2 regions of the Vibrio campbellii CAIM 519 genome follow, and region 1 is predicted to be linked to the other one. Evidence: predicted binding sites of a transcription regulator. Region 1 holds the regulator's gene; the other holds the start of a gene.
What was found. Region 1 encodes CRP, which controls carbon source genes, mostly activating them, when cyclic AMP is high. Its sites were predicted from a motif close to TGTGANNNNNNTCACA; they were not measured.
Positions count from the first base shown of each region.

Region 2: a site for CRP is predicted at 1,528-1,543, ahead of A8140_RS13305 (CTP synthase). Genes of this name have one in related genera too.

Region 1 is NZ_CP015863.1:3,029,973-3,042,236, reverse strand. It holds gene A8140_RS14605 (aminodeoxychorismate/anthranilate synthase component II) at 1-324, shown strand, start outside; gene A8140_RS14600 (aspartate aminotransferase family protein) at 686-1,897, shown strand; gene astA (arginine N-succinyltransferase) at 2,006-3,025, shown strand; gene astD (succinylglutamate-semialdehyde dehydrogenase) at 3,054-4,511, shown strand; gene A8140_RS14585 (DUF1338 domain-containing protein) at 4,776-5,567, shown strand; gene crp (cAMP-activated global transcriptional regulator CRP) at 5,772-6,404, opposite strand; gene A8140_RS14575 (phosphoribulokinase) at 6,644-7,513, opposite strand; gene A8140_RS14570 (YheU family protein) at 7,638-7,850, opposite strand; gene A8140_RS14565 (hydrolase) at 7,921-8,928, opposite strand; gene A8140_RS14560 (TIGR02444 family protein) at 9,029-9,508, opposite strand; gene A8140_RS14555 (ABC transporter ATP-binding protein) at 9,505-11,424, opposite strand; gene kefG (glutathione-regulated potassium-efflux system ancillary protein KefG) at 11,602-12,189, shown strand; gene kefB (glutathione-regulated potassium-efflux system protein KefB) at 12,173-12,264, shown strand, end outside.
Region 2 is NZ_CP015863.1:2,773,060-2,785,323, reverse strand. It holds gene relA (GTP diphosphokinase) at 1-474, shown strand, start outside; gene mazG (nucleoside triphosphate pyrophosphohydrolase) at 679-1,476, shown strand; gene A8140_RS13305 (CTP synthase) at 1,628-3,268, shown strand; gene eno (phosphopyruvate hydratase) at 3,347-4,648, shown strand; gene ftsB (cell division protein FtsB) at 5,004-5,285, shown strand; gene ispD (2-C-methyl-D-erythritol 4-phosphate cytidylyltransferase) at 5,287-5,997, shown strand; gene ispF (2-C-methyl-D-erythritol 2,4-cyclodiphosphate synthase) at 6,012-6,488, shown strand; gene truD (tRNA pseudouridine(13) synthase TruD) at 6,534-7,577, shown strand; gene surE (5'/3'-nucleotidase SurE) at 7,577-8,353, shown strand; gene A8140_RS13270 (protein-L-isoaspartate(D-aspartate) O-methyltransferase) at 8,353-8,979, shown strand; gene A8140_RS13265 (peptidoglycan DD-metalloendopeptidase family protein) at 8,994-9,917, shown strand; partial or broken gene rpoS (RNA polymerase sigma factor RpoS) at 9,998-10,979, shown strand; gene mutS (DNA mismatch repair protein MutS) at 11,068-12,264, opposite strand, start outside.

The DNA of each region.
Region 1 (12,264 bases):
TTTGGAGGGGAAGTGGTTCGTGCTCGACAAGTGATGCACGGCAAGACATCACCAATTCGTCACAACGGTCGCAGTGTGTTTAAAAACCTTAACAACCCATTGACGGTAACCCGCTACCACTCTCTGGTGGTGAAAAACGGCACGTTACCTGATGTGTTTGAATTGACCGCTTGGACAGAGCTGACTGACGGAACCATGGATGAAATCATGGGCTACCAGCATAAAACCCTGCCAATTGACGCGGTACAGTTTCATCCTGAGTCAATTAAGACAGAACAAGGCCACGAACTACTCGCAAACTTTCTCGCGCGTAAAACGATCTGATCGCGATCACCTTTCTTAACAAATTCTTCATATTTTCCATCTAAGAAGGCGAATGCAAAACTATGCGTTCTGCCAATTAGGTGAGGTCTATTCATTTTTCTCATTTCCTTCTAGCCATTGTCATACATGGTTTTTATAAAAAATTGCTTCTCTATTTGCGTTTCTTGGTGCATAAATAATCATAGATAGTGAGTATGAGGTGTTGCGCTTGGATGCGAAAAGAATAAATCACTATTGAAATGGTTAATCAAATGTAAATACAATGCCGTAATAGCTTAAATGCAAAACATTATTTGCTGGCAAAGAGTGCCGGTTAAATTCGCTTATCTGCCAGGCATGCGGTATCAATAAGGAATGTGCAATGACAACGGAAAACAAAGTAGAGCGCGGTTTATTCGATGAGGTAATGGTACCTTGCTATAACCCGATGGAAATGATCCCTGTAAAAGGTGAAGGTTCACGTATTTGGGATCAGAACGGAAATGAATACATCGACTTTGCTGGTGGTATTGCGGTGAGCTGTCTTGGCCATTGTCACCCAGTTATGGTGAACGCATTGACTGAGCAAGGTAACAAGCTTTGGCACCTAAGTAATGTTATGACTAACGAGCCTGCACTGCGATTGGCGAAGAAGCTAACAGAAGTCAGCTTTGCTGAGCGCGTGTTCTTCGCTAACTCTGGCGCAGAAGCAAACGAAGCGGCACTAAAGCTAGCTCGTCGTTACGCAGCAGACGTTCATGGTACTGAGAAATCTGAAATCATCGCATTCAAACAAGGTTTCCATGGTCGTACTTTCTTCACGGTAACGGTAGGCGGTCAAGCGGCTTACTCAGACGGTTTCGGCCCTAAGCCAGGCGATGTGACACACCTTCCTTACAACGATATCGAAGCACTACAAGCACATATGTCTGATCGCACTTGTGCGGTAATGATGGAGCCTCTGCAAGGTGAGGGCGGCGTCATTCCACCAACACCTGAGTTTGCTCAAGCGGTTCGTGAACTGTGTGACAAACACAACGCACTACTGATCTTTGATGAAGTGCAAACTGGTAACGGCCGTACAGGTCACTTCTACGCATACCAAGGTGTAGGCATCACGCCAGACATTCTAAGCACAGCGAAATCACTGGGCGGCGGTTTCCCTATCGGTGCCATGCTAACGACGGCAAAACTGGCTGAGCACATGAAAGTGGGCACGCACGGTTCAACTTACGGCGGTAACCCACTAGCGTGTGCGGTTGCAGAAGCGGTTGTTGATGAAGTAACAAAACCAGAAGTACTGGCTGGCGTGCTAGAGCGTGAAGTGATGTTCCGTGAGGGTCTGGAGAAGATTAACGCGAAATACAACATCTTCTCTGAAGTGCGTGGTAAAGGTCTACTGCTTGGTGCAGCACTGAATGAAGAGTGGCAAGGTCGTGCGCGTGACGTACTGGTTGCTGCAGGTAAACAAGGTCTCATGGTATTGGTTGCGGGTGCCAATGTCGTACGTTTCACACCATCACTCGTCATCACACAACAAGAAATTGAAGAAGGTTTGGCTAAGCTGGATAAAGCGATCGCTACGCTGGTTTAAGCGCGATCTCCGCTTATCGTCAACCTAGAAACCCCCATCAAGGATCTCTGATGGGGGTATTGTTCCTAAAATATAGTTAGGATCTTCTTGCATCTGGAGGGAGTATTGATGCTAGTAGTTCGCCCTATCGCAATGTCGGATTATGACGCGCTGCACACCTGTGCGGTTGAGTCAGGTCATGGATTTACATCTCTACCGGTTAACGAAGAACTGTTAACCAATCGAATCAAGCACTCAGAATACAGTTTTGGCAAACCTGAAGTGAATGAAGCTGGTGATGAAGGCTACCTAATGGTGGGCTTTGAATCTGAAACTGGTGAAGTCGCAGGTACCACAGGTATTGAAGCTTCGATCGGCTGGGATGTGCCTTTTTATTCTTACCACATCAGCAAAGTGGTGCACTCGTCACCAAAGCTTGGTGTAAACAACGTGGTGAAACTGCTGACGTTTGGTAATAACTACACGGGTAACAGTGAAATCTGTACCTTGTTCCTACGTGAGAAATTTCGTGGTGGCTTGAACGGGCGTCTGATGTCCAAGTGCCGTTTCTTAATGATGGCAGAGCACCCAGAACGTTTCTCGGAAACCATCTTTGCTGAAATGCGTGGTGTTTCAGACGAGGAAGGTAATTCACCATTCTGGCAGTGGCTTCAAGAGCATTTCTTCTCTATCGATTTTACGCTTGCGGATTACCTTACTGGTATCGGCAAGAAAGGCTTTATCGCCGACTTGATGCCGAAGTTGCCAATCTACATCAACCTACTGAGCCCAGAGGCACAAGCCGTGATTGGCAAAGTGCACGATAACACGCGTCCAGCATTGAAGCTGCTTGAGCGTGAAGGCTTTACCAACCGTGGCTACGTTGACATTTTTGATGGTGGTCCAACGGTGGAGTGTGACCTACGCAATATCGAATCGGTACGCCACTCATTCCGCGCGCAAGTCAAAATCTCGGAGCACACCAGCACAAAAGACTTCTTGATGTGTAACTCGTCATTCGAGAACTTCCGTGCCGCAGCAGCAAAAGCGGCGTATGACGCGGAAACGCAAAGCGTAGTGCTCGCACCTGAATTGGCGGATGCACTCTTGGTTGAGGAAGGGGATTTTGTTCGCCTTCTTCCGCAGTAACTGACGACAGAATTTAAGGATAGAAACAATGACACATTGGATTGCAGGTGAATGGGTACAAGGTCAGGGTGAAGCATTTACGTCTCTGTCGCCTTACAACCAAGAAGTTATCTGGCAAGGCAACGGCGCAACAGCAGAGCAGGTTAACCAAGCGGTATCTGCGGCGCGTGAAGCGTTTGTTGATTGGAAGAAGCGCCCATTTGCAGAGCGTGAGGCGATCGTATTGGCTTTTGCTGAGAAAGTAAAAGAGAACAGCGAAAAAATCGCTGAAGTGATTGCCAAAGAAACCGGCAAGCCAATCTGGGAAACACGTACCGAAGCGGCAGCGATGGCAGGTAAAATTGCGATTTCTATTCGTGCTTACCACGACCGTACTGGTGAAGCGACACGTGAAGCCGCGGGCAACCAAATTGTATTGCGTCATCGCCCATTAGGCGTGATGGCGGTGTTTGGTCCTTATAACTTCCCTGGTCACTTACCAAATGGCCACATTGTGCCAGCGCTGCTAGCAGGTAATACCGTAGTCTTCAAACCGTCTGAGCAAACGCCATGGACGGGTGAACTTGCTATGAAGTTGTGGGAAGAGGTTGGTCTACCAAAAGGTGTGATTAACTTAGTCCAAGGTGCGAAAGAGACAGGCATTGCGCTGGCTGATGCGAAAGGCATTGATGGCGTGCTGTTCACCGGTAGTGCGAACACAGGTCATGTTCTGCATCGTCAATTTGCTGGTCAGCCGGGTAAGATGCTGGCGCTTGAAATGGGTGGCAACAACCCGATGGTTATCTCGGATAACTACGGCGAACTAGACGCAACGGTTTACACCATCATCCAATCTGCCTTCATCAGCGCAGGGCAACGCTGTACTTGTGCTCGTCGTCTTTACATTCCATTTGGCGACAAGGGTGATGCAGTCATTACTAAGTTGGTGGAAGCGACACGCAATATTCGTGTAGACCAACCATTTGCAGAGCCTGCGCCATTCATGGGACCGCAAATTTCGCTTGCGGCAGCCAAGTTCATTCTCGATGCACAAGCGAACTTGCAATCACTGGGTGGCGAAAGCTTGATTGAAGCGAAAGCGGGCGAGGCGGCGTTTGTTTCTCCAGGCATCATCGATGTGACGAACATTGCCGAATTGCCAGATGAAGAGTACTTCGGTCCACTTCTACAAGTAGTACGCTACGAGGGGCTAGAGAAAGCGGTAGAACTGGCGAACGATACGCGCTTTGGTTTATCTGCGGGTCTGGTTTCGACCGACGACCAAGAGTGGGAATACTTCGTGGACCACATTCGTGCCGGCATCGTGAACCGCAACCGTCAGTTAACGGGTGCAAGTGGTGATGCGCCATTTGGTGGTCCGGGTGCCTCAGGTAACCTACGTCCAAGTGCTTACTACGCAGCAGACTACTGTGCGTACCCAATGGCATCAATGGAGGGACAAGAGACGGTCTTGCCTGCCACATTGAGCCCAGGTTTAAGCCTGTAATAGAGAAATACGAAGCGGTGACAAAGTATCGCCGTTTCTCTCTGCCGGAGCTATTTACCAAGTTAGGATTCTGGTAAGCGCGCTGGCAAACGCCAAAGGCGAGCTTAAGACTCTCCAGCGTGTGTTGACTGACTGGCACTTATGCTGCACATACCGTCACAGGTTGATGACCGCTCGTTCGTGATTCTGGACAGCCCACGGGCTGTGAACGAGCGGTCAACTTCTTCTTACCCCTAACTCTACATTTCATAACAAGGAGTCGTTATGACGCCCGATGTGTTATTTGAATCGCTATGGCAAGACTACATTCAACGTCTGTGCCCTTCCGCTGCTAAAGTCCATCAACTTCTTCAAGAAGATGAACCTCTGATTAATGACCATATTGCGCTACGTACGTTTAATGTCGCTCCCCTAGGCATTGAAACGTTAGCGAAGCCATTCTTGGCGGTGGGTTACAAAGCCTGTGGTGACTACGTATTTGAAAGCAAAAAGCTGGTGGCAAAACATTTTGAGCACCCAGATCCGAAGCAGCCAAAGGTCTTCATCAGTGAATTGAAAGTGGATGAGTGCTCACCAGAGCTACAAGCCATCGTTCATAAACTGGCAGAGCAGGTTGATGCTTCTAAACTGACAGGCAGTGACTTCTTGTACGGCGGACGTTTGTGGGACCTAAGCTATGCTGACTTCCAAACTTTGGCGAAAGAGAGTGAATACGCTTCTTGGCTTGCAGCGCATGGTTACGGAGCGAACCACTTCACAGTGAGTGTGAATCAACTCAATCAGCATGAAGAAGTGAAGCAAGTGAACGACCACCTACGCACAGTAGGCTTTACCATCAACGAGAATGGCGGTGAAGTAAAAGGCACGCCAGAGGTACTACTAGAGCAATCGTCGACCATGGCAGACAAAGTGCCAGTGACCTTTACTGAAGGCGTTGAGGTGATTCCTGGAGGCTTCTACGAGTTTGCTAAGCGCTACCCAATGGATAACGGTGAGTTGTACCCAGGATTTGTGGCTGCATCGGCAGATAAGATCTTCGAGAGTACTAACGGGTAGAAAGAATCGAGAACGTGCTACGCACTGGAGATGCGGGAACGCTTTGCTTCGGGAGGTTTTTACTCTCAGAACCTTAGAGGGCTTAATCCCGAAGGACGAAGTCCGATTTCGGAACGCAGTGTTCCCGATTCTCGTCTCTTAAAAACAAAAAAGCCACCAAACTTACATTTGGTGGCTTTTAAATTTTTTAAACGTTAATCGAGATTAACGAGTCCCGTAAACAACGATAGTTTTACCGTGCGCAGAAATTAGGTTCTGCTCTTCTAGCATCTTCAAGATACGGCCTACTGTCTCACGAGAACAGCCAACAATTTGACCGATCTCTTGACGAGTGATCTTGATTTGCATGCCGTCTGGGTGCGTCATCGCATCTGGCTGTTTAGCAAGGTTCAGAAGAGTCTGAGCGATACGACCAGTTACGTCTAGGAACGCTAGGTCACCCACTTTTTGGCTAGTAACTTGTAGACGACGAGCCATTTGCGCAGAAAGGCGCATTAGGATGTCTGGGTTAACTTGGATAAGTTGACGGAATTTCTTGAAAGAAATCTCTGCCACTTCACAAGGAGATTTAGCGCGAACCCAAGCTGTACGCTCTTGGTCTTCTTCGAATAGACCAAGCTCACCAATGAAGTCGCCTTGGTTTAGGTAAGAAAGGATCATTTCCTTACCTTCTTCGTCTTTGATAAGAACCGCAACAGAACCTTTAACGATGTAGTACAAAGTCTCTGCTTTTTCGCCCGCGTGAATTAGCGTGCTCTTTGATGGGTACTTATGAATATGACAGTGTGAAAGAAACCACTCTAATGTTGGGTCGGTTTGAGGTTTACCTAGAACCATAATATCTCACTTCCTCTGCAGGGTACGCTTGCGCTATCCATATTTTAGCTAAGCCTGAATGGGCTTACTAGGATAAGAGCACTTTTTATATGCTGCAAGCTCTCTTGTGTTTCGGTTAGAAATAGTATCCTTTTTCGGAAACGATTTCTTGATTTTAATCGTGCCATGATTGAGATTTTGTAAGCAAAACTGTGCACATGATCACGGTATGAAAAGTAAACACTCAATTAACGAGGTTTTTAGCCAATTTTCCCAGTTTCGATGAGTTGCTGCAGGATCGGCCTCACTATGAGCTCCATTGCAAAGCTCATCTTACCGCCTGGAACCACAATGGTGTTATGGCGAGACATGAATGAGCCATCAATCATCGCCAGCAAATACGGGAAGTCGACATTCTTGATACCGCGTAGGCGGATCACCACGAAGCTTTCATCCAAACTAGGGATGCCTTTGGCGTTAAGTGGGTTGGAAGTATCAACGGTCGGTACACGCTGGAAGTTGATATGTGTGCGGGAAAATTGCGGGGTAATGTAGTTCAGATAATCGTCCATCGAGCGCACGATCGAATCCATTACCGCTTCTCTTGAGTGGCCACGATCGCGCGTGTCACGAACGAACTTTTGAATCCATTCCAAGTTCACGATTGGCACCATGCCAATCAGAAAGTCAACGTGACGCGCCACATTAACATCGCCATCCACCACGCCACCGTGTAAACCTTCGTAGAACAGTACATCGCTGTTTTCAGGCAGATCTTGCCAAGGTGTAAAGGTGCCCGGCATTTGGTTGTATGGAACGGCTTCATCAAAAGTGTGCAGATAGCGGCGCACGCTGCCGGTGCCATCTTCACCAAACTGACGAAAGAACTCTTCTAGGCCCGGAAAGTCATTGGCTTGTGGCCCAAAGTAGCTAATGTGTTTGCCTTGCTCACGCGCTTTACGGATTTCGACATCCATCTCTGGACGTGTAAAACGGTGGAAGCTGTCACCTTCAACCCACGCTGGTTTGACGTTCATCATATTGAACATCTTGCGGAAGGCTTCAGAAGTGGTGGTAGTACCGGCACCGGACGAACCAGTAACCGCAATGATTGGGTGTTTCGCTGACATGACAAACCTTGTCGAAAATTACTTACCTGTAAAGTGCAGCACGCGTATGCTGCACGGTCGATAACCCACTATAGCACGTAACAAGCCCTTGTCATCGAGTGGGATACGGTAAAATGTGAAGGGTCTAAAACTTTGCTTTTAGTTGGATATCAACCGTTTCATGAAGCTCAGAAAATACGATGACCGCTTCGCCTTTCTCTAATTGGGATTTGACCTGATCGATTTTACTCTGCAGTGAAACTTCAACTGAGCCGTAGTCGGTGCCTTCACGAAGAACGAATTCGCGGATCAGGTTTTCTAGTGTCTCTGGCGCAATGTCTTGCCATGGAATGATCATAAATACCTCAAACTTTTATGATGTTTAAGCGCGCCTCTTAGGTTGTTGATGTCTGGTGCGCCTAAGTAGTTTACTGTGTTCGCGGCACGGATACAGCAGAAAGGTACTCCGCAGCGATACTTTCATAGTAAGCCGGCAGGGCTTCTTCTAACCAGAACTTCGGCTTTAATGCGCTACCTGTTAGGAAGCCTACGTGACCACCATGTTCGTAAAGTCGGTAATCGATGTTGTCTGGCAATACGAATTTCGGGATCACTTCTTCGGTCATAAAGGGATCGTCTTTGGCGTGGATGATCAAGGTTGGCAAGGTGATCTGCTGCAGCTTGCTTAAGCCTGAACATTGATCGTAATAATCTTGCGCGTCCTTAAAGCCATGCAGAGGCGCGGTGATCAAGTCATCAAACTCATACAAGCGAGTGACGCGTTTGATCGAGTTGTACGACAGGGCTAACTCTCCGTGGATCAAATCGTGCTTCTGTAACGCATTGCGTTTGAGTGAGGAGAGCAAATAGCGTCGGTAAACTTTCGAGAAGCCTTGCTCAATACGATTTGCGCATGCTGCCAAGTTCAGTGGTGCAGAGACAATGGTCGCGGCACTTAAGATGGGATCGTTTTTGTACTCAGCCAAGTAGTTCGCCAACATGTTACCGCCAAGGGAAATACCGACCGCAACTTTAGGGTTGTTAGGGAATTGCTGATTGAGCTGCTCAAGAAAGAAGCGAGCATCCGTTACTTCGCCGGAGTGATAAGCGCGGGCTTTTTTGTTTGGCTTACCGCTGCACCCACGAAAGTGCATCATCACTGACAGCCAACCCGATTTAGAGAAGGCATTCATCAAACCATTCGCATACGGGCTATAGAAGCAGCCTTCCAAGCCATGAAAGAGGACGAAGATTGGTTTGATGTGAGCGGCTTCAGAACCTGGCTGCTGTGACCAGGCCAAATCAAGGAAGTCACCATCCGGTGTATCGAGTGTTTGCCAAACAGGCGTAAATAACGCTTTTTTGCGGATAAAGCGCGGCAATAGCGTCTGGAGATGCGGGTTCTTAATCCCGGCGGCTGCGAAAAATTGTGTCATACCTAACTGCTCTTGTATGGTCCTTCAATGTTCGCCGAAGAACTTATTAATATAATCCTTTATAGCTTTAGTATAGATATTTTACTGGTTTATGACTGATTTATGGATATTGAATGTTTGGAACTGGCATGGAGAATGCCTGTTGTAAATGTTCACCACCCAACTGGCGACAGTATCTCAGCGTCAGTGGTTCGCCGTCATTCTTGACTAATTTGAGTGAGTTGACGCAGTCGACTAGGTCGGACTGTTGCTGTTTTTCGAGCTGCAATTCGAACTGTAATGCTTCGCGATAAAGCGCGTCATTAACTTGTGATTTGAGGTGGCGACGAAGTTCACGGTAAGAGTGGAGCAGGGTTTCACTTCGACCAAGACAGCCTTGCACCAAGTGCCAGTCTTGCTCTTGGAAAATTACCTGCTGCTCATCGAGCCATCTGAGCAGCAGTAATAGGTTCACGTTACCGTGATAGTTATTTTGCAATGATAGGCACGCTTCCTTCACTTCTCGCACACCATAAAATTGCAGACTGAACTGCCAAAGGTGTTCTAGGGTAAGAGTGTATTCTGCGTGCTCGTTTGTCATTGATTAAACTCTAGTTCCATCTGCTCAAGTGTTTCTTGGGCAGACATCCATTCCATTTCTACTTCTTCAAGATCTGCTTTGCTAGAAGCTTGAAGCGCCAACACTTCGTTAAGTTTAGCTTTGTTTTCGGCTTCATACAGAGAGTTATCCGATAACTGTTCTTCTGCTTTCGTCAGTGCTTCGCCTAACTTATCCATTTTGTTTTCCAACTGTGTCAGCGTTTTGCGAATTGGTGCGGTCTGTTTACGAAATTCTGCTTCGCGTCGCTTTTGCTCTTTTTTTGCCGCTGCACTGTTGGCGTTATCTTTCACTGGCTGAGCTGCTTGTGCTTCTTTACGCTCGGCTTTTTGTTGCTCGGTCAACCACTTGTAGTAATCGTTCAAGTCACCGTCGAATGGTGCGACTTGGCGATCGTACACAAGGTACAAATCATCTGTGGTTGCACGCAATAGGTAGCGGTCGTGCGAAACAATCACCATGGCACCTTCGAATGTTTGCAGTGCCATGGTCAATGCTTGGCGCATGTCCAAATCCAAGTGGTTGGTCGGTTCATCGAGTAGCAACAGGTTCGGTTTCTGCCACACAATTAATGCCAATACCAAACGTGCTTTCTCACCACCAGAAAACGGTGCAACTTTCTCAAGCGCTTTATCACCTTGGAAACCAAAGCTACCTAGGTAATCACGTAGTTGCTGCTCGGTTTGATCCGGCGCGATTTGCATCATGTGCTGAAGCGGTGTTTCTTCTGGGTGCAGTGTTTCTAGTTGGTGCTGAGCGAAGTAACCGATCTTCACGCCTTGCGAGTAAGTCAGATCGCCGCCTTGTGCTTTGAGCTCACCAGACAGCAGTTTGATCAAGGTTGATTTACCTGCGCCGTTACGACCAAGTAGGCCAATACGGCTACCCGGCACTAGGTTAAGGCGGATCTTCTCTAGGATCAGGTTGTCACCGTAGCCTGCTGATACTTCATCCATCATCATGATTGGGTTTGGTAGCGCTGCAGGATCGCGGAACTGGAAACTAAATGGGTTATCGAACTGCGCTGGCAGTACCTTCTCCATACGCTCCAGCGCTTTAATACGGCTTTGTGCTTGGCGCGCTTTTGATGCTTTGTAACGGAAGCGGTCAATGTAGCTTTGCATGTGCGACATCTGTTTCTGTTGCTTCTCGAACATCGCCTGTTGCAGCACCATCTTTTGTGCGCGTTGGTTTTCGAATGACGAGTAGTTACCCGTGTATTCGTTCAACTGCTGGTTCTCGATGTGAATGATGCGACCAACGATCGGGTCCAAGAAGTCACGGTCGTGCGAGATCAGAATCAGCGTACCAGGGTAGTTTTGTAGCCAGCGCTCTAGCCACATTACCGCGTCCAAATCCAAGTGGTTGGTTGGTTCGTCGAGTAACAGTAGATCAGAACGACACAATAGCGCTTGAGCCAAGTTAAGGCGCATACGCCAACCACCCGAGAACTGAGTTAGGTTCCAGCTCATTTGCTCTTGGCTAAAGCCCAGACCATCAAGCAGCTCGGCAGCACGTGCGCGAATGCTGTAACCGCCAATGGTTTCAATCTTGCCGTGGATCTCCGCAACTAAGGTGCCGTTGTCTTTCTCTTCGGCGACAGCCAGTTGAGCTTCAAGATCGCGGAACTCACGATCACCATCAATCACGTATTCCAGTGCACTACGGTCGAGTGCTGGCGTTTCCTGTGCAACCCAAGCCAATTCCCAATGTTGAGGTTGGCTAAATGAGCCTGCATCAATCGACAGTTCATCTTTTAGTAGGGCAAACAGAGTTGATTTACCACAGCCGTTTTTACCAACCAGACCCACTTTGTCACCCGGATGAATGGTTGCAGATGCTTGGTCTAAAAGAGGTTTACCGCCACGCAGTAACTGAATATCAGAGAAGGTAATCATAGAGTTTTAATTCACTTTGCGCAGTGCGCGTTTCTTGGTCGTTGATCTCGCGGTGAATAGTAGGGGTATTGGCGGGAAAAGTCGATCTCTGCGCTTTAATTGCATTATGCTATACAAAAAAGTATAACAAGCTGATAACGATAATTTTCCCTGAGAAATCAACACAAGGACGACCATTTGGCTGTTGCTACGCCCATTCCTCCGAGGGTTCTGGTTATTTATGCTCACCCAGAACCGCAAAACTCCATTGCCAACCAAGTGATGATTAAAAAAATCGAATCACTGGGTCATGTCACCGTGCACGATCTTTATGGCGCGTACCCTGATTTCTTTATTGATGTGAACTACGAACACGATCTGCTGATGACGCACGATGTGATTGTTTTTCATCATCCTCTCTATATGTATTCCTGTCCCGCACTGTTGAAAGAGTGGATGGACCGTGTGTTGGGCAAAGGCTTTGCATTTGGTGATGGTAGCGCATTAGCGGGTAAGTACTGGCGCAGTGTAATCACTACTGGCGGTAAAGAGGATGCGTTCAGCCCGATGGGGTACAACAAATACCCGTTGGAACAAATCCTCCAGCCGTTCGAACTGACCGCGGCTTTGTGTCAGATGCATTGGATTGAACCTTTAGTGCTGTACTGGTCGCGCAATGTATCGGATATCGAACGTTATCAGCATGCTGAACAATATCGTCAATGGCTGAACAACCCCCTGAGAGATTGGGATGAGCAAGGAGGTCAACATGGCGATAACCAGTGAGTTTCTTCAAAGTAGTGTGGTATTCCTTTCTGCTGCCGTTATTGCGGTGCCGATTGCCCAGCGGCTGGGTCTGGG
Region 2 (12,264 bases), 260 kb from region 1:
GCTCCAGCACAAAGTCGTCCGAAGAAAGATGCGGTTGTGGTAGAAGGTGTCGATAACTTAATGACGCACCTAGCGCGCTGTTGTCAGCCGATCCCAGGTGATGAGATCTCAGGTTACATCACTCAAGGTCGTGGTATTTCGGTGCACCGTACTGACTGTGAGCAACTAGAAGAACTTCGTCATCACGCACCAGAACGTATCATTGATACCGTTTGGGGTAGCGGCTTTGTCGGTTCTTACATCTTGACGGTTCGTGTTGAAGCGATGGAACGTGGTGGTCTACTAAAAGACATCACAACGCTATTTGCGAACGAGAAAATCAAAGTCACCAGCATGAAGAGCCGAGTCGATTACCGCACGCAAATGTCGATCATGGACTTTGATCTTGAAGTGACCAACCTTGAAGTGTTCTCACGCGTTTCGAAGCGTGTTGAGCAGATTAAGGATGTAATGTCGGTGAAGCGCTTAGGCTAAAATTCTCGTCATACTTGAAGCTGATAGCGTTGTTGCCTACGCTCACTCGATCCATCACATAGGCAGGCTATGCTCAGGAGTCTCGCTCGCTTGCCGCCTAGCTACAGCTTCAATTATTTAGAGAATTGATCAACATATAACAAAGGTGAGTGGTTTTGGCCGCTCACCTTTTTCTTTAGATAGAAAGTTTTAAAGGAACAGAAAATGAGTCATCCAATTGAACAGTTAGAACAAATCATGTCGAAGCTGCGTGACCCAGAAAGCGGTTGCCCTTGGGATTTAAAGCAGACCTTCGACACCATTGTTCCGCACACTATCGAAGAAACCTACGAAGTGGTGGATGCGATTCAAAACCGTGATTGGCCGAACTTGCAAGAAGAGTTGGGTGACTTATTGTTCCAAGTGATTTTCTACAGCCAAATAGCGAAAGAGCAGGGATTGTTCGAGTTTTCTGATGTGGTGGAAACCGTTAACGAGAAGCTGACGCGTCGCCATCCTCATGTTTTTTCAGAAGTAGAGTTCGATTCTGAAGAAGCGATTAACGCAAACTGGGAATCGGAAAAAGCGAAAGAGAAAGCACAAGTAGGCAAAGCTGAAGAAAGTATTCTAGACTCAATACCAAACTCTCTACCTGCGCTTTCGCGTGCTACAAAGATCCAGAAAAAGTGCGCAAAATTTGGCTTCGATTGGGATTCGCTTGGCCCGGTTGTAGGCAAAGTGCAGGAAGAAATTGAAGAGGTAATGGAAGAAGTGCTTCAAATTACGCCGGATGAGGAAAAAGTCGAACTTGAATTAGGCGATCTTTTATTTGCTACCGTGAACCTGTCTCGTCACTTAGGGAAAGACCCAGAAGTAGCACTGGCAAAAGCCAACTTAAAGTTCTCGAAACGTTTTAAAGGCATGGAAACTAAAGTTGCAGCGCACGGTAAACAGCTCACAGACTTTACTCTAGATGAACTCGATTCCATGTGGGATGAAGTGAAATGGGAAGAGCGAAGCTGAAATTGCATGAATACTCGAATTTGATTTGAAGCAAAAAATAAAAAATTACGGTGTGATAGATTTCACGTTGTGGCGGTTAGGAGCTTCTGGTATATTTACGTCCCGTCCAGAAGCACTCCATTTCCCTCATTCAACCAATTTCAGGTTAAACATGACGACAAATTACATTTTTGTTACTGGCGGGGTTGTATCCTCTCTAGGTAAAGGTATTGCAGCAGCATCTCTTGCCGCTATTCTAGAAGCTCGTGGTCTTAAAGTGACTATGATGAAGCTTGACCCTTACATCAACGTTGATCCAGGCACAATGAGCCCAACTCAACACGGTGAAGTGTTCGTTACGGAAGATGGCGCAGAGACTGACCTTGACCTTGGTCACTACGAGCGTTTCATCCGCACCAAGATGACTAAGCGTAACAACTTCACTGCTGGTCGTGTTTATGCAGACGTACTACGTAAAGAACGTCGCGGTGATTACCTAGGTGCAACCATTCAGGTTATCCCTCACATCACTAATGCTATCAAAGACCGCGTAATCGCAGGTTCTGAAGGCCATGATGTTGCTATCGTTGAAGTCGGTGGTACGGTAGGTGATATCGAATCACTACCATTTATGGAAGCTATCCGTCAGCTTGCTGTAGAACTAGGCCGTGAACGCGCAATGTTCATGCACCTAACGCTAGTTCCTTACCTAGCAGCTGCAGGTGAAGTGAAAACTAAGCCAACTCAGCACTCTGTTAAAGAGCTGCTGTCTATCGGTATCCAACCAGATATTCTAGTTTGTCGCTCTGATCGTATGATCCCAGCGAACGAGCGTAAGAAAATCGCTCTTTTCTGTAACGTACAAGAAAAAGCAGTTATCTCAATGAAGGACGTAGATTCTATCTACAAGATCCCTCAACTTGTTAAGTCTCAAGGTCTAGATGACCTAGTTTGTGCTCGCTTTGGTATCAACGCACCAGAAGCTGACCTGTCTGAATGGGAACAGGTTATCTATGAAGAAGCGAACCCAACTGGTGAAGTAACTATCGGTATGGTCGGTAAATACATCGAACTACCAGATGCTTACAAGTCAGTAAACGAAGCACTTAAACACGCAGGCTTGAAAAACCGTCTAAACGTCACAATTAAGTACGTAGACTCTCAAGATGTTGAGACGAAAGGCGTAGAAGTACTTGAAGGTCTAGATGCAATCCTAGTACCTGGCGGCTTCGGTGACCGTGGTATCGAAGGTAAGATTCGCGCAGCACAATACGCTCGTGAAAACAAAGTACCTTACCTAGGTATCTGTCTAGGCATGCAAGTAGCACTTATCGAATACGCGCGTAACGTAGCGGGTATGGAAGGTGCACATTCAACAGAATTTAACAAAGACACTAAGTACCCTGTGGTAGGTTTGATCACTGAATGGGTAGACGGCGAAGGTAAAGTTGAAGAACGTACTGAAACGTCTGACCTAGGTGGTACGATGCGTCTTGGTTCACAGCTATGTCACCTAGAAAAAGGTACGAAAGCTCGTGAACTATACGGCAACGCGACAATTCATGAGCGTCACCGTCACCGTTACGAAGTAAACAACAATCTTCGTCCGCAAATCGAAAAAGCAGGTCTGAAAGTATCTGGCCTATCAGCGGATAAGAAACTAGTGGAAATGATTGAGAACCCAGCTCACCCATGGTTTGTAGCGGCTCAATTCCACCCAGAATTCACCTCGACGCCTCGCGATGGTCACCCACTATTCGCAGGTTTCGTTAAAGCTGCTGGCCAAAACGCTCGCGGCGAATTCGAGAAGTAAAAGGATACGGGCAGCGGCGAAGGTTGTGCTGCTGCCCTTTAAAATTGACATTTATATTTGAAACGAGAGGAAACATTAATGTCTAAGATCGTTAAAGTTCTAGGTCGTGAAATCATCGACTCACGTGGTAACCCAACTGTAGAAGCTGAAGTACACCTAGAATGCGGTTTCGTAGGTATGGCAGCAGCTCCATCTGGCGCATCTACTGGTTCTCGCGAAGCGCTTGAGCTACGTGACGGTGACAAAGCCCGTTTCCTAGGTAAAGGTGTTCTTAAAGCTGTTGAAGCTGTAAACGGCGCAATCGCTGAAGCTCTAGTTGGCAAAGACGCTAAAGACCAAGCTGCAATCGACGCAGTAATGATCGAACTAGACGGCACTGAAAACAAATCTAAGTTCGGTGCGAACGCTATCCTAGCTGTTTCTCTAGCAAACGCTAAAGCTGCTGCAGCAGCTAAAGGCATGCCTTTATACGAGCACATCGCTGAGCTAAACGGCACAGCTGGTCAGTTCTCTATGCCTCTACCAATGATGAACATCATCAACGGTGGTGAGCACGCAGACAACAACGTTGACATCCAAGAGTTCATGATCCAACCAGTTGGCGCTAAGACTCTTAAAGAAGGTCTACGTATCGGTGCAGAAGTATTCCACAACCTAGCTAAAGTTCTTAAGTCTAAAGGCTACAGCACTGCAGTTGGTGACGAAGGTGGTTTCGCTCCAAACCTTAAGTCTAACGCTGAAGCTCTAGAAGTTATCGCAGAAGCTGTTGCAGCTGCTGGTTACGAACTAGGTAAAGACGTTACTCTAGCTATGGACTGTGCTGCATCTGAGTTCTTCGACAAAGAAGCTGGCATCTACAACATGAAAGGCGAAGGTAAAACTTTCACTTCTGAAGAGTTCAACCACTACCTAGCTGAGCTAGCTAACCAATTCCCAATCGTTTCTATCGAAGACGGTCTAGACGAGTCTGATTGGGCTGGCTTCAAGCACCAAACTGAACTACTAGGTGACAAGCTTCAACTAGTAGGTGACGATCTATTCGTTACTAACACTAAGATCCTTGCTGAAGGTATCGAGAAAGGCGTAGCTAACTCTATCCTTATCAAGTTCAACCAAATCGGTTCTCTAACTGAGACTCTAGCTGCAATCAAGATGGCTAAAGACGCAGGTTACACAGCAGTAATCTCTCACCGTTCTGGCGAAACTGAAGATGCAACTATCGCTGATCTAGCGGTAGGTACAGCTGCAGGTCAAATCAAAACTGGTTCTATGAGCCGTTCTGACCGTGTTGCTAAGTACAACCAACTTATCCGTATCGAGGAAGCTCTAGGTGAGCGCGCTCCTTTCAACGGTCTTAAAGAAGTTAAAGGTCAAGCTTAATTCTTAACTGAATTAACAGCTTAACTTAAAGCTTTTGTAAACGCCTCGCACTTGCGGGGCGTTTTTGTATCTGACATATGGGAACGGGCTTTGCCCTTCAGGAACGCTTCGCTTCGAGAGCACTTCACTTGGAGATATAAGGAAAGACTTTGCTTTTTGATGTCTTTCGCTCACGTTCACTTGTCATTCCATAGAACGACGAAGGAGAGAGTAGGGAAGTCTCTTTGTTTCATTTTGCTGCTTTTTTCCTGTAAGGAGCGTGTGAGTCTCTTTTTATGCCCTAGAGCCAATCACGCATTTATGCTATATATGTCACCTTATCTAATCCCTTCCGGTACAGAATGTTAGCAACGATATGCGAATCTTTGTTATAGCCCTTACGTTACTGTTTGGCTGGCTTCAATATACCCTCTGGTTTGGCAAAAACGGGGTCTCTGACTACTACACAGTAGAAGATGAAATTGAAGTGCAGCAACAAGTAAACAGCAAGCTGCAAGCTCGTAATAACGAGATGTTCGCTGAGATTGATGACTTACGACAAGGTCTTGATGCAATCGAAGAACGTGCGCGTCATGAACTTGGTTTGGTTAAAGATGGCGAAACCTTCTACCGAATTGTCGATGAGGAAGAGCATTAATATGTTGGATACTAACACTCCAACCCATATTGCCATTGTGCCAGCAGCTGGTGTTGGCAGCCGCATGAAGGCAGATCGCCCAAAACAATACCTGTTGATTGACGGCAAAGCGGTACTGGAACATACCGTAGAGAAACTGCTTTCTCACCCAAAGATTTCTAAGGTTGTCGTGGCTATTACCGACGGCGACCCATACTACCCTGAACTGTCCATTGCTCAACATCCTGATGTGATTCGTGTAGCTGGTGGCAAAGAAAGGGCAGACTCTGTGTTATCAGGGCTAAACTATGTAAGTACACATCTAGAAAGCGAGTGGGTATTAGTCCACGACGCGGCAAGACCGTGTGTATTAACATCCGACATTGACCGTTTGATTGATGTTTGTTGCGCTCATCCTACGGGTGGCATTCTCGCGTCTCCAGTGAGAGACACGATGAAGCGAGCAAACGCGGCACAAAATATCGATCATACGGTAGATAGAGAAGCATTGTGGCATGCACTGACTCCACAAATGTTTAAAACTCAGCAGCTTACCCAAGCGCTGGCTGACGCATTGGAACAAGGTGCAACCATTACTGATGAAGCTTCGGCTTTGGAGTGGTTAGGCGAGAAGCCTGCACTTGTTCAAGGGAATGCGAATAATATTAAAATTACTCAGCCAGAAGATCTTGCGCTAGCCGAGTTTTATCTCAGCCGTGAGCGCGGCGAATAAAGAAAGGATAAAAAATGATTCGAATTGGTCATGGTTTCGACGTACATAAATTCGGTGGTGAAGGTCCGGTAATCATTGGTGGCGTAGCGATCCCTTACGAACAAGGTTTGATTGCACACTCTGATGGTGATGTTGCGCTGCATGCGTTAACGGATGCCCTGCTTGGCGCGATTGCTGCAGGCGATATTGGTCGTCACTTCCCTGATACGGATGACAAATGGAAAGGCGCAGATAGTCGTGAACTACTGAAAGACGTTTACCGTCGAGTCAAAGAGCAAGGCTACCGTCTTGGTAATGCAGATGTCACTATCATGGCACAAGCGCCGAAGATGGCACCGCACATTGACGCAATGTGTGCTGCCATTGCCGAAGACCTCGAAACCGACATTAGCAACATTAACGTAAAAGCAACGACGACAGAGCGTCTTGGTTTTACTGGACGCAAAGAAGGCATTGCAACGGAAGCAGTTGTACTTCTGTTTAAGCAATAATTAGCAATTTGCTCCTCTAAGCTGTGATATCAGCGGAAATACATCATGTCAGACATTTTATCTTCATTGGCTTACCTAACAGGTAAGCCAGTTGCATCTGCAAAAATCAAAGCGCAACCAGAGCACTTTCAGGTTCGCGAAGATTTAGGTTTTGCCTTTACGGGTGAAGGCGAGCACTTAATGGTTCGTATCCGTAAAACAGGTGAGAACACCAGTTTTGTTGCTAACGAACTAGCAAAAGCCTGTGGTGTTAAGTCGAAAGACGTTAGCTGGGCGGGCCTTAAAGACCGTCATGCTGTGACCGAACAATGGCTAAGTGTGCATTTACCAAAAGGTGAAACGCCAGATTTTTCAGCATTTTTGGCGCAATACCCAAGCATCGAAATCCTTGCAACGGATCGTCACAATAAAAAACTGCGTCCTGGAGATCTAGTAGGGAACGAGTTCGTGGTGACTTTGTCTGAAGTGACAGATGTAGCGGATGTTGAGCAACGCCTTGAAAAAGTGAAACAAGTAGGTGTGCCGAACTACTTTGGTAGTCAGCGTTTTGGTAACGATGGCAACAACCTTGAAGAAGCACGTCGATGGGGGCGCGAGAACGTTCGTACCCGTAATCAAAACAAGCGTAGCATGTACCTGTCAGCAGCTCGTTCATGGATCTTCAACCGCATTGTTTCCGCTCGCCTGGAGAATGGTGTGTTTGACAAGTTCATCGATGGTGATGTGGCACAGACAGCTTCTGGTACTCAGTTAGTTGACGCAAGCAACATGGCTGCTCTACAAGCGCAATTTGCTCAAGGCGAAGTGGCGATTACTGCTGCACTGGCGGGTGATAACGCGCTACCAACTCAAGCGGATGCGCTAACCTTAGAACAACCGTTCTTAGATGAAGAACCAGATTTGATGGCACTGATTCGTGGTAACCGCATGCGTCACGACCGCCGCGATATCGCACTCAAGCCACAAAACCTAGCTTGGACGGTCGATGGTAATAACATCACGATGACATTCTCGCTGGATGCGGGTTCATTTGCGACCTCAATCGTGCGTGAGTTGGTCATCGAAGAAAAGGTAGAAAGAGAATATTAATGGAAATGGATTCACACAACGCGAAGCCATTAAGAATACTACTCAGCAATGATGACGGTGTTCATGCTCAGGGAATTCATGCGCTTGCTGATGAGCTAAGAAGCATTGCTGAAGTGACGATCGTTGCGCCGGATAGAAACCGCTCTGGTGCTTCTAACTCATTGACATTAGAGCAACCACTGCGTGTTACCGAGATAGCGCCGAAGACCTTCTCTGTGCAAGGTACACCAACAGACTGCGTGCACTTTGCGCTGAACGAGTTGATGAAAGATGACCTGCCAGACCTCGTGCTATCAGGCATCAATCACGGCGCAAACCTAGGTGATGACGTGTTGTACTCCGGTACGGTGGCTGCTGCGATGGAAGGACATTTCCTGGGCGTGCAGGCGATCGCTTTTTCTCTAGTCGGTAAACAACATTTTGAATCGGCTGCTAAAATTGCTCGCCAGTTGGTTGAGCAGCATCTGATTCGCCCAATTCCAACCAACCGTCTATTGAATGTGAACGTCCCTGATCTTCCGTTTGAAGAGCTTGGTGAGATTGAAGTGACTCGCTTAGGTGCGCGTCATCACGCTGAGAATATGATCAAGCAGAAAGATCCGCGTGGACATGATATCTATTGGCTCGGTCCTCCGGGCAAAGAGCAAGATGCCGGTATCGGTACGGACTTTTACGCGATTGAACATGGCTTTGTTTCAATCACGCCACTGCAAGTCGATCTCACTGCTCATGAGTCGCTGCGCGCAATGGACAGTTGGTTAAAGGAAGAGAATTAATGACTAACCCACATGCTGACAGGTTGATAGCATTTCTTATCTCCAGTGGCATCAGTGATCAACGAGTGTTGGATGCGATTTATCGACTGCCACGTGAGAGCTTTGTCTCACAAGCAATGATGCACCAAGCGTACGACAACAATGCGTTGCCGATTGGTCAGGGGCAAACCATTTCTCAGCCTTACATCGTTGCAAAAATGACAGAGCTGCTCGATTTGAAATCGGACAGCAATGTTTTAGAGATTGGCACGGGCTCGGGCTACCAAACAGCAGTCCTTGCTCAAATTGTTGATCATGTCTGTTCAGTTGAACGCATTAAGTCTCTGCAATGGGATGCTAAGCGTCGTCTGAAACAACTGGATATCTATAACGTCTCTACTAAACATGGAGATGGTTGGCTCGGATGGGAAGCGAAAGGCCCGTTTGATGCGATTATCGTCACTGCGGCAGCGGAAAGTGTTCCCCAAGCACTTTTATCCCAGCTGAAAGAGGGCGGTAAGATGATCATTCCTGTTGGTGAAGAAGAGCAACAACTATTAAAAATTGAACGTCAGGGTGAACAATACCTGTCGACCGTGGTAGAAATGGTAAGATTTGTGCCATTAGTTGCAGGTGATTTAGCTTAAGGGTTAAAGACTAGGTGAAGAAGTTATTACATCGTTTTGGTATTAGCTGTTTGTTGGCTGCGGGACTGGTTGGTTGCGCGGCTCACTCACCTGCACCTGTTTCTAGCTTAAACAAAGATTACTCAGCGGTTGAACGTGGCAGCTATAGAGGGAGTTATTACGAAGTAAAGAAAGGTGATACCCTTTATTTTATTGCCTACGTCACAGATAAGAATGTAAATGATCTTGTTCGTTACAATGAATTGTCTGCGCCTTACACGATTTTTCCGGGGCAGAAGCTAAAACTTTGGGCCCCGAAATATGTCGCACCTAAATATGGCCATAAAGTGGAACCCGTTGTAGCTCCGGTAGTTGCGGTGAAACCTGCTCCAGTGACTAAAACATCAACAGCATCAAAGTCGTCAAATTCAAGTAAAAGCTCTACTCAACAACCTAAGCCAACTACGACTCAAGTTGCACAAAAACAGCCGCCAAAGAAGGTTGAACAATCCAAACCAAAGGAGTATGTTGGGTCAAAAGGTAACCAAAATGTTAAACCAAAACCACCAGTAACTACGGCGAAAAACGACAAAGTATCTAAGTGGTTATGGCCAACAAAAGGGAGAGTAATCAAGAATTTCTCAGCGGGAGAACAGGGAAATAAAGGCATTGACATCGCAGGACAGCGTGGTCAGCCTATCGTTTCAACCGCAGCCGGCACAGTTGTGTACTCAGGTAATGCGCTACGAGGTTATGGCAACCTAATTATAGTGAAGCATAGCGACAATTATTTAAGCGCATACGCACACAATGACAGATTGCTGGTTTCAGAAGGACAAAGTGTTAAGAGCGGACAAAAAATTGCGACCATGGGTAGTTCAGGTTCTAAATCCGTCAAACTTCACTTTGAAATTCGCTACCAAGGTAAGTCAGTGAATCCAAAGCGCTATTTACCTTAAAACTTTGAATAACAACTTGCGACATCATTTAGCGACATATTGAGTTGTCATGTCTTGCTAACTCGCCAGGGGGAGGCGTTATGAGTATCAGCAACACAGTAACCAAAGTTGAAGAGTTCGAATATGACAATGCATCAACGGAAGGCATTGCTAACAACGAGCTTGAAAAAACATCCAACCAAAACAGCAGCACGCGAAGAATTCGACGCGAGCAGCAAGAGCCTAGATGCTACTCAGCTTTACTTAGGCGAAATTGGTTTTTCACCTCTACTTACGGCTGAAGAAGAAGTACTTTATGCTCGACGTGCGCTGCGTGGCGATGAAGCTGCTCGCAAACGTATGATCGAAAGTAACTTGCGTCTTGTAGTGAAGATCTCTCGTCGATACAGCAATCGTGGTCTAGCACTTCTTGATCTCATTGAAGAAGGTAATTTAGGTCTGATTCGTGCGGTAGAGAAGTTTGATCCAGAAAGAGGCTTCCGTTTCTCAACTTACGCGACGTGGTGGATTCGCCAAACGATCGAACGTGCGTTGATGAATCAAACTCGTACAATCCGTCTGCCAATTCATGTGGTTAAAGAGCTGAACATTTATCTTCGTACTGCGCGTGAACTTTCTCAGAAGCTCGACCATGAACCAACAGCAGAAGAGATTGCTGCACAGTTAGATATCCCAGTAGAAGACGTAAGCAAAATGCTTCGCCTTAATGAGCGCATTAGCTCTGTCGATACACCGATTGGTGGTGACGGCGAGAAAGCGCTACTGGATATTATTCCTGATGCCAACAACTCGGATCCTGAAGTTTCCACTCAGGACGATGACATCAAATCTTCATTGATCCATTGGCTAGAAGAGCTGAATCCAAAACAGAAAGAAGTGCTAGCGCGTCGTTTTGGTCTGCTTGGCTATGAGCCATCAACACTTGAAGAAGTGGGACGTGAGATTGGCCTAACACGCGAACGTGTTCGTCAGATCCAGGTGGAGGGTTTACGTCGACTACGCGAGATCTTGATTAAACAAGGTCTGAATATGGAAAACTTGTTCAACGTAGAAGACGACTAAACAAAGACCGCTGTAGAGGCGAATTCAGAATAAACAAAAGGCTATGGGTGACCATAGCCTTTTTGCTTTTACAGGATCACTTCAGAAACTAGAGCATCTTCTTCAAGCGGTAAAGTTCTTCCAATGCCTGACGCGGCGTTAGATCGTCAGGATCGATGTTCGACAATGCTTGTTCAACATCACTTGGCTCTGGGATCAGACTAAGTTGGTTTGCCACATCAACAGTACTCGGACGAGGTGAGTCAGTTCCTTGACCTAATTGTTCAAGCTGCGACAGTTTGTGACGTGCGTTCTTGATGACTGGTTTTGGAACGCCCGCTAAACCAGCAACTGCTAAACCATAAGACTTGCTTGCCGCGCCTTCTTGAACTGCGTGCATAAAGGCAATGCTGTCTCCGTGTTCTACTGCATCAAGATGAACATTGGCTAAGTTTGGCAGTAGGTTTGGTAGCTCAGTCAGTTCGAAGTAGTGCGTTGCGAACAGCGTCATTGCGCCAATTTGAGTTGCAAGCCATTCAGCACTTGCCCATGCCAAAGAAAGACCATCGTAAGTACTGGTACCACGACCGATCTCATCCATTAGCACCAAGCTGTTCTTAGTTGCGTTGTGAAGAATGTTGGCTGTTTCAGTCATTTCTACCATGAAGGTTGAGCGACCAGAGGCCAAATCATCAGACGCACCGATACGAGTAAAGATACGATCCAAAGAGCCGATACGAGCCGATTCTGCAGGTACGTATGAACCAATGTGAGCCATCAAAGCAATCAATGCGGTTTGGCGCATATAGGTCGATTTACCACCCATGTTTGGACCAGTTATAATCAGCATCTTACGGTTTGAGCTTAGTTCAATAGGGTTAGCGATAAATGGTTCGCTGGTTACTTGCTCCACGACAGGGTGACGACCTGCTTGAATGCTAATGCCTGCTTCTTTGTCCAATGTTGGGCGGCAGTAATCAAGTGAATCTGCACGCTCGGCTAGGTTTTGTAGTACGTCTAACTGAGAAATCGCTGAAGCAAGGTTTTGCATCTTCTCAAGGTTTGGCATCAACAAATCAAATAGCTCTTCCCACAGTTTTTTCTCAACTGCTAGCGCTTTTGATTTGGAGTTCAGTACCTTGTCTTCGTGCTCTTTCAACTCAGGAATGATGTAGCGTTCTGCGTTTTTCAGCGTTTGGCGACGTACATAATGTGGTGGAACCAAGTGGCTTTGCCCACGACTAACCTGAATGAAGAAACCGTGTACAGCGTTGTAGCCAACTTTTAGGGTGTCGATACCATGACG